DNA from 2 places in the Clostridium fermenticellae genome. Region 2 is predicted to be linked to the other one. Evidence: a T-box and tRNA genes for the amino acid it is inferred to sense, from the RefSeq annotation. Region 2 holds a T-box; the other holds one or more tRNA genes.
What was found. The T-box of region 2 lies ahead of argS (arginine--tRNA ligase). A T-box ahead of a tRNA ligase gene usually reads a tRNA of that ligase, here a tRNA-Arg.

Region 1 (4,222 bases), 1.2 Mb from region 2:
TCCTACTGGTGACACCGGTCCTACTGGTCCCACTGGCCCTACCGGTGATATTGGTCTTACTGGTGATACTGGTCCTACCGGTCCTACTGGAGCAACTGGTGTTACTGGTCCTACCGGTGCTACTGGTGATACTGGTCCTACTGGTGATACCGGTCCTACTGGCCCTACTGGTGCTACTGGTCCTACTGGTCCTACTGGAGCTTTGGGATTAAACCCTACTTCAACAGCAGGGTTCGCTGCAAATACAAGTGGTAGTATAATAAGTGTTATACTTTTAGGAACACTTGTAAATCTGCCAAATTCAAAGGTGTTTTCATCTGATATTTCTCCAAACTCCTCAAACACTATATTTACTATAAATACTGATGGACTATACCGTATTTCTTATCACATTAATACTACTGCATCACTTTTATTGGGATCAAGACTCATAATAAACGGTTCTGCAAATACAGCATCTACTATAAATCCTATTATTGCTACTTCAAATTTCACAAATGAAATAGATATAAATTTAACGGCAGGATCAACAGTATCCTTACAATTGTTTGGAATTCTAGGATCTGCAATTTTATTAGGTTCCTCTGCTGGTGCATCACTTATGATAATTCGTATAAACTAATATTAGTGATTTTCTAAAAGGCTCCTAAAAACTGGTCTTTTAGAAAATCCATAATTAGTTTAAAAACATAATATATTAACTACATATTCATAATTATTTCAAAGGGAGGTAATATAATATGTCTTTACCAAATATTCCAAACATAACCCCAATTATTGATATAACTAGAGATGAAGCAATAAATATGCTTATGGCATCTATTGCAATGGAGGAAATGGGATTATCACATATTATAAATGCAGAAAGTGAAAAAATTCAATATATATTAAATCCAAATAAATGTAAATGTGTTTCTATTAATGATATAAAAGAAATCAATCAAGGAGTAGAAAAAATTATACGTGATGTAACGAATTTACAGGTCTTTCTTCAGGAAAAGCTTGAAAATATTACTAAATTAATTCCTAAACCTGCTGATTATTCAAATCCATGCTTTACATGTTCTCCAGATCAATATCATAGTTTAAATTTTTCTATTATAGGCAGTGGAAGTGGACGCATAAATAACAAATGTGATTCATTTAATCATGGAATCTTTAACATTAAAGCAAATATTAATCATAATGATTGCGAAACTAATCTTTCTCTGAAATATGTTGTACAAAAAAAGAAAGATAATTATAATATTTCTGCAATTCTATTAGCAATTCCTGAAAGTATGTCATTTAATAATATAAATGATTTCAAGAATAATAATAAAGAAGATCACAATTGTAACAATGATATACAATCCATTGTAATTAAAGGACAAGGTATTATATCCTTAAAGGATGAGAACAAAGTTTTAAAACAATACACTGTAAATTTTATTTTTAAATTATGGAATTATGATAATTGCCAAAAGATAAAAATGATAATCAATTCTTGCAATTCTAAATTTAATCATGATAGTGGAATAGTTTCAATAGAATCTGGATGTTTACAAATAAAATAAATTAAAAAAGCAGTCTAAGTGACAGTAATTGTATAGTCATTTACGGTTTATAGTTAATCAAGTCTTAATAATTAAAGAGAGAGCAAAAATATAATCATTTTTGCTCTCTCTTTTTATTGGTGCACCCGAGGGGATTCGAACCTCCGGCACGCGGTTTAGGAAACCGCTGCTCTATCCTGCTGAGCTACGAGTGCATAATTTATAACTACTAAAGTATTTTAGTATAATTCTCTTAAAAAGTCAATTATATAATTAACTAAATTACATAATTATATTTGAATACCATTCAAAAAATGATCTATCAACCCCCTTTTAAACTCTTCTGAATTTTCCCTGTTATTATTAAATAATTCATATGTTGCTGATGCATACATAATTCCAAATATACTATAAGCCATTGCAAGGGAGTCACCATCTTTTATTTTCCTATCATTCATGGCATTATTTATGTATGACTGAATATAGATAATATATCCTTTTATAACTTCCCTGAATTTAATCTGCCTATCTTCTTCTCCCCAAAACTGGCTTAAAACAACTTTAATAAAATCTCTTCTGTTTTGAACTAAATCGAGTTGAACTTCACACAAAACTTTAAGCTTTTCTAATGAATCTTCCTTCTCTTTTGCCATAACCTCGATTTCTTCTTTTATTATCCTCATTCCCTCATCTACTATATACTCAAAAATCTCTTGTTTACTCTTAAAATAATAATATAAAGTGCCTTTTGCAACTCCAGCATCCGATGCTATCATATCCATTGTAGCACCACTATATCCACAACTAGAAAAGACTTTCATAGCTGATTCATATATAGTTTTTTTAGTTTTATTCATTTCAATATCACTCCGATTATTATCAAATATTTATTGACCAGTCAGTATAAATTCTCAATTATATTATACTATCTTATTGAAATAACTCAATACTTTTACTAACATTACTTTTAATTTGTAAATTGAACATCTGAAATAAAAATACAAGTTGACATTTTGCACTCTATAGTAAATAATTTAAATTGAAAACTTACTTTTCTTAAGAGGAGTTAATAATATGATAACTTATTATAACAGAAAAACAAAAAAATATGAAATAGAAAATGTAGCAGGAGATAAATATTTAAATTGGGTTTATTCTTCACCTATAGGAATGAATTTTTTAGAACTCTTCGTAAAAAAGAAGTTATTCTCAAAATTATATGGGTATTATTGCAACAGCGCTCTAAGTAAACATAATATAAATAAATTTACTAAAAAGTTTAACATAGATATGAAGGAAAGCATAAAATCAGTTAAAGATTTTACCTCATTTAATGATTTCTTTACGCGAAAATTACGTTCAAATTCAAGACCGATAGATATGAATAATAATGTATTAATATCTCCAGGAGATGGTAGGTTAACAGTTTATCAAGACATAGATATGGATAAAATAATTCAAATAAAGGGATTTACATACAAGTTGCGTGATCTTATAGATGATAACAACATAGCTTCAAATTTTTCAAATGGAACCTGTTTGATATTGAGATTATGTCCTACAGATTATCATAGATTTCACTTTATAGATAATGGTGTGTGCAATAAGACACAAAGGATAAATGGTGACTATTACTCGGTAAATCCAATAGCTCTAAAAAATATTCCAGAACTATTTTGCAAAAATAAACGTGAATGGACTTTATTTCATTCTGAAAATTTTAATGATATAATTTGTGTTGAAGTAGGTGCTACCTGTGTCGGATCAATAATCCAGACATATACACCGGGCAAACTTATAAAAAAGGGGCAGGAAAAAGGTTACTTCAAATTTGGTGGTTCTACCACAATTCTATTTTTTAAAAGAAATACAATATATATTGATAAAGATATAATTGAAAACTCTAAAAGTGGATATGAAAGTAAAGTCAAAATGGGAGAACACATAGGCAGCAAAATAGATAATTTGTAATTTGATTTTTCAATAACATTGTGCTATCATATTACTGTTGATTTGCATCAGTAGCTCAGTTGGATAGAGCAGTTGGCTACGAACCAGCGTGCCGGGGGTTCGAATCCTCTCTGATGCACCAAATGAAAATCGTATTACAAAATGTAATACGATTTTTTTACGTAGAATAATAAATTGCCACAAATTTGCTTTAAAATTACCACAAAATCATCATATAAATATTATAAAATAGTTATTAATTATAAATATATCTAATTGAAGGGAAAGATGATTAATGAAAAATATATTTGGGAAATTCTCTATGATAGTACTTTCATTTTTATTCATATCAGGATCATTATTTATTACTCATACAAATTTATTTCAAAAAAATGTTAACAACAATCAATATGTTTTTTCTAAATTTTCTCATAAGGGACAACTAGATATTTCACAAAGAAATAATAAAACAGGAAATATAAAAAATTCTTTTAGTCTTCCGTCTAATACTCAAACTTCATCAAACTGGTCTGGCTATATAAGTAAACCAACTTCTAATGCAATCTATACCAGTATTTCAGGAAATTGGACTATTCCTAATGTTTCATCTAATAATAACTATGCAGTAGCCGCTCAATGGATTGGCTTAGGTGGAGTTTCTTCCTCTGACCTTTTACAAATGGGAACTATGGAAGAAATCAAAGATGGACAAACTACAGTTGAAGTATTTTGGGAAA
Region 2 (4,222 bases):
ATGTTGGAAATACTAATTACTATTATTCTAGCTGTGTCTGCTATTTATATACTGTATAAAAATTTAAAGAAACAAGCATCCGGAAAATGTGACTGTAACTGTGGATGTTGTTCTAGTAAGTGTAAAAATTATAAAAAATAGGCTTGATTATCTGCAAGCCTATTTTTTATATAAATACATAATTTACAAAGCAACTATTATCAAACGTTTTCATTTAGATAATATTTTAAAACATCTTCAATAGAAACCACACCTACTACCGAATCACCATCAAGGACTGGAATTGCAACTATTTCGTTGTCCAGTATTTTGTGTGCAGCTGCATTTATAGACTCATATTTAGAAACAGTTATAACATTTTTAGTCATAACCCAATCTACAGGGCAGGTATCATAATGTCCATCATCCATTAAAAATCTATATATATCAGCTTTAACAATCATACCAACGAGTTTTCCATCTTCATCAACTACAGGAGCCCCATTTATATTATTATTATCCATTATTGACAAAACCCTTTTTAAATCTTCGTCGGGTTTAAGTTTTATTATATCACAAGATATTATATCTGAAATCATTAGCAACACCTCTATACTATTATACAATATATTTAGAAAAATCTGAATGCCATATTAAAATTTTGAAGCTGTCTTAAATTATATATCATAATCGGGGCAGCTTCATTAATCAAATTCAGTTTACATTTTTTCAACAACTTCTATTCCAAGCAAACCAAGTGCATTTTTTAAGACTTGACATGTAGCTTCAACTAATTTGATTCTTGCAGCCTTTAAGTTCTCGTCTTCTTGATTCAGTATATTATGTGAATTATAAAATTTATTAAAATCCTTAGCCACTCCTATTGCATATCTGGTGACTATATACGGTTCCAATTTAGCTATAGAGTTCATTATAGCTTTATTAAACCCTTCAAGGGTTTTTACAAGTTCAAATTCCTCTTTTGAATTCAATTTACCATAATCAGGTTTAGAATCCATATTATTCACTTTCCTCAAAATACTCTTTCCTCTAGCATAACTATACTGTACATAAGGGCCTGTTTCTCCATCAAAGCTCAGCATATCGTTCCAATTAAATACTATATCTTTTTCTCTATTATTCTTTAGATATGTAAATATAACAGCTCCTATGCCTATTTTCTTAGCAACCTCATTTTTATTTTCAAGATTAGGATTCTTTTCATTTATTATTTCCAGAGTCTTTTCTATAGATTCATTTAAAAGTTCATCTAAGAATATAACATCACCTTTTCTTGTTGATAATTTTTTATCCTCAAATCTAACCAATCCAAATCCTATATGTTTGCAGTCATCAGCCCATTTATTACCCATCAATTTTAATGTTGTAAACACCTGCCTAAAATGAAGTGACTGATCCATGCCAACTACATATAAACTCTTATAAAAATCATAAGTCTTCTTTCTATATGTGGCTGCTGCTAGATCTCTTGTCGCATATATTGTAGCTCCATCTGATTTCTTTATTATACACGGTGGTATATTATAGTCATCAAGCATCACAACTTTCGCTCCATTGCTTTCAACTAATAATCCTTTTTTATCTATATCATCTATTATAGCATCCATCTTATCACTATAAAAACTTTCACCTGCATATGAATCAAACTCCACATTTAACAAATCATAAAGTTTTTTAAATTCCTTGAGACTAAGATCTTTAAATTCCTGCCATAATTTTGTTTCCTCTTCTGCCCCATCTTCTAATTTTTTAAAGTACATTCTTCCTTCATCTTCTAGTGATGGATCTTTTTCTGCTTCTTCATGAAACTTTACATAAATTCTAAGCAGTTCCTTTATTGGTTCCTTCTTTAATGCTTCTTTATCACACCACCTTTTATAAGCCGATATTAATTTTCCAAACTGTGTTCCCCAATCACCAAGATGATTTATTCTAACACAATTGTATCCTTCAAAAGACAATATTTTATATAGTGAGTTACCTATTGAAGTACTAAATAGGTGCCCAACATGGAATGGCTTTGCTATATTAGGTGATGAAAATTCAACACATATATTTTTTCCTTCACCTACCTTTGAAGATCCATATTTATCTTTTTCACTTAGTATATCTTCTATAGTATTTTTATTAAACAAAGCTTTATCCATAAAAAAATTCAAATAAGGTCCGGCTGTTGTAACTTTTTCAAAGTCAGCTTTATTTATCTTCTGCTCAAGCTCTGAAGCTATAACATTCGGTGCTTTTTTTAAAACCTTTGCCAGTTGAAAGCATGGAAATGCATAATCCCCCATATCTGATTTTGGTGGTATTTCAATTAACTTCTCAATATTGCCTAAGTCTAAATCAATGTATTCTTTTATCTTTTCTGCTACTAATTTTTTATAGTTCATAAAAAACCTCCAATATTATTTGTAATATACTTAAATCTGTGTAAGATTATATAAAAAAATCGCCTCCTTATAACAAAGAGACGAATATTCGCGGTACCACTCTAATTGACTAAAATTAAGTCCACTCACAATATTAACGCAATCAACGTACTATTTCTAATTCATATCGAATTTTTTATAGTAATCTCATAGTCTCTTTTCTTCAACATATTCCTACAGACTTTCACCAAATAAACTGCTCGCTTTTAGGACAACATGAAGAATACTCTTCTAATCACTGAAATTAATGTATTAAGCTATATAAGAATTATATTATTATCACAGTTTTTTTGTCAATAGATAATCTCTTATTTACCAATTAAATTCTCAAAATCATCTATATTTGTGACAGGTAATTTACACGCAAAATTTTGACATACATATGCTGTCGACCTTCCTTGCACCGAAGAGTAATTTTCTGAAAAAGGAATTATACAATCAAGTGTATTATATTTATCCTTTAACATCGAAACCATAAATGGTCTAAACTCACTATTTATGCTGTCAACCATCTTTTTAGACATATAGTCATTCAAAGATACTATAATTACTTCCATGCTGGACACACTTTCAGACATAAGTGCCATCATGGAAAAAGAATATCCTTGAGGAAAGCTTTTTAATTCACCTGAAAAAACTGACAAAAGCTCAACTGCTTTTTCCTCAAATTTAATATTAGACGTTATGCGTGATAATCTTATCAGATTAAAAGCTTCTACTGAATTGCCGGATGGTATTGCCCCATCATATATTTCCTTAGGCCTTGTTATCAGATTCTCACCATCTTTTCCATATATAAAAAAACCTCCTTCTTCATAATCCCAAAAATATTTAAACATATCACGATTTATATCAAGTGCTTTCTTTAAATAAAATTCATCATATGTTGTTTCATATAATTCTATTAGGCCCCATATTAGAAATGCATAATCATCGGCATATCCTAAAAATGACGCTTCACCAGATCTATATCTTGAAAGCAGGCGGCCATCCTCTCTAGTTAAATTATCAAATATAAATTTAGCAGACTTTATGGCAGCATCAGTATAATTACTATTTTTAAGAACCCTTCCACCAATTGCCATAGCTGCAATCATAAGCCCATTCCATGATGTCAAAATTTTATCATCTTTATGCGGATGAACTCTCTTTTCTCTGTATTCAAATAATTTATTTAGACACTCTTTAGTAAAAACATCACCATTACAAAGCACAGTATCATCTTTTAAGTTAAGTATATTTTTACCATTAAAGTTACCTTGTTCAGTGACGCCAAAAATTCTACAAAATCTTTTACTGCTTTCTGTCCCAAGTATACTATCTATTTCATCTTTACTCCATAAATAGAATTTACCTTCGTATCCTTCAGAATCAGCATCTTCAGAAGAATAAAATCCTCCATATTCAGACGTCATATCTCTTAAAATGTATGTAAAAATATCATTACATATTTTAGCATATTTCTTATCTTTTTTTATCTGGTACATCTCAAGATACACTATTGATAATAAGGCATTATCATATAACATCTTTTCAAAATGAGGAATAAGCCATTTTCTATCTGTAGAATATCTGCTAAATCCATAGCCAACATGATCATATATTCCTCCATTGTACATAAGATCCAAAGTTTTCTGCACCATTTGCAAGGCAAATTCATCTTTGTTTATATACCAATACCTCAATAAAAACATTAAATTATGTGGCATTGGAAATTTGGGCATCCTTCCAAAACCTCCATATAACTCATCAAAATTTTGTTTAAAGTGTGTAAATGCACTTTTTATAAAATC

Region 1: it encodes a tRNA-Arg, which carries the amino acid that the T-box ahead of argS (arginine--tRNA ligase) is inferred to sense. The anticodon was not compared.

Annotation. Positions count from the first base shown of each region.
Region 1 covers NZ_CP032416.1:25,984-30,205, reverse strand. Annotated here, with positions in the region: gene D4Z93_RS00145 (BclA C-terminal domain-containing protein) at 1-622, shown strand, start outside; gene D4Z93_RS13260 (alpha-helical endospore appendage domain-containing protein) at 741-1,556, shown strand; tRNA gene D4Z93_RS00135 (tRNA-Arg) at 1,674-1,750, opposite strand; gene D4Z93_RS00130 (TetR/AcrR family transcriptional regulator) at 1,826-2,392, opposite strand; gene D4Z93_RS00125 (phosphatidylserine decarboxylase) at 2,610-3,506, shown strand; tRNA gene D4Z93_RS00120 (tRNA-Arg) at 3,551-3,627, shown strand; gene D4Z93_RS00115 (G1 family glutamic endopeptidase) at 3,781-4,222, shown strand, end outside.
Region 2 covers NZ_CP032416.1:1,611,048-1,615,269, forward strand. Annotated here, with positions in the region: gene D4Z93_RS07520 (FeoB-associated Cys-rich membrane protein) at 1-141, shown strand; gene D4Z93_RS07525 (CBS domain-containing protein) at 201-578, opposite strand; gene argS (arginine--tRNA ligase) at 699-2,390, opposite strand; T-box leader at 2,464-2,677, opposite strand; gene D4Z93_RS07535 (thioredoxin domain-containing protein) at 2,738-4,222, opposite strand, start outside.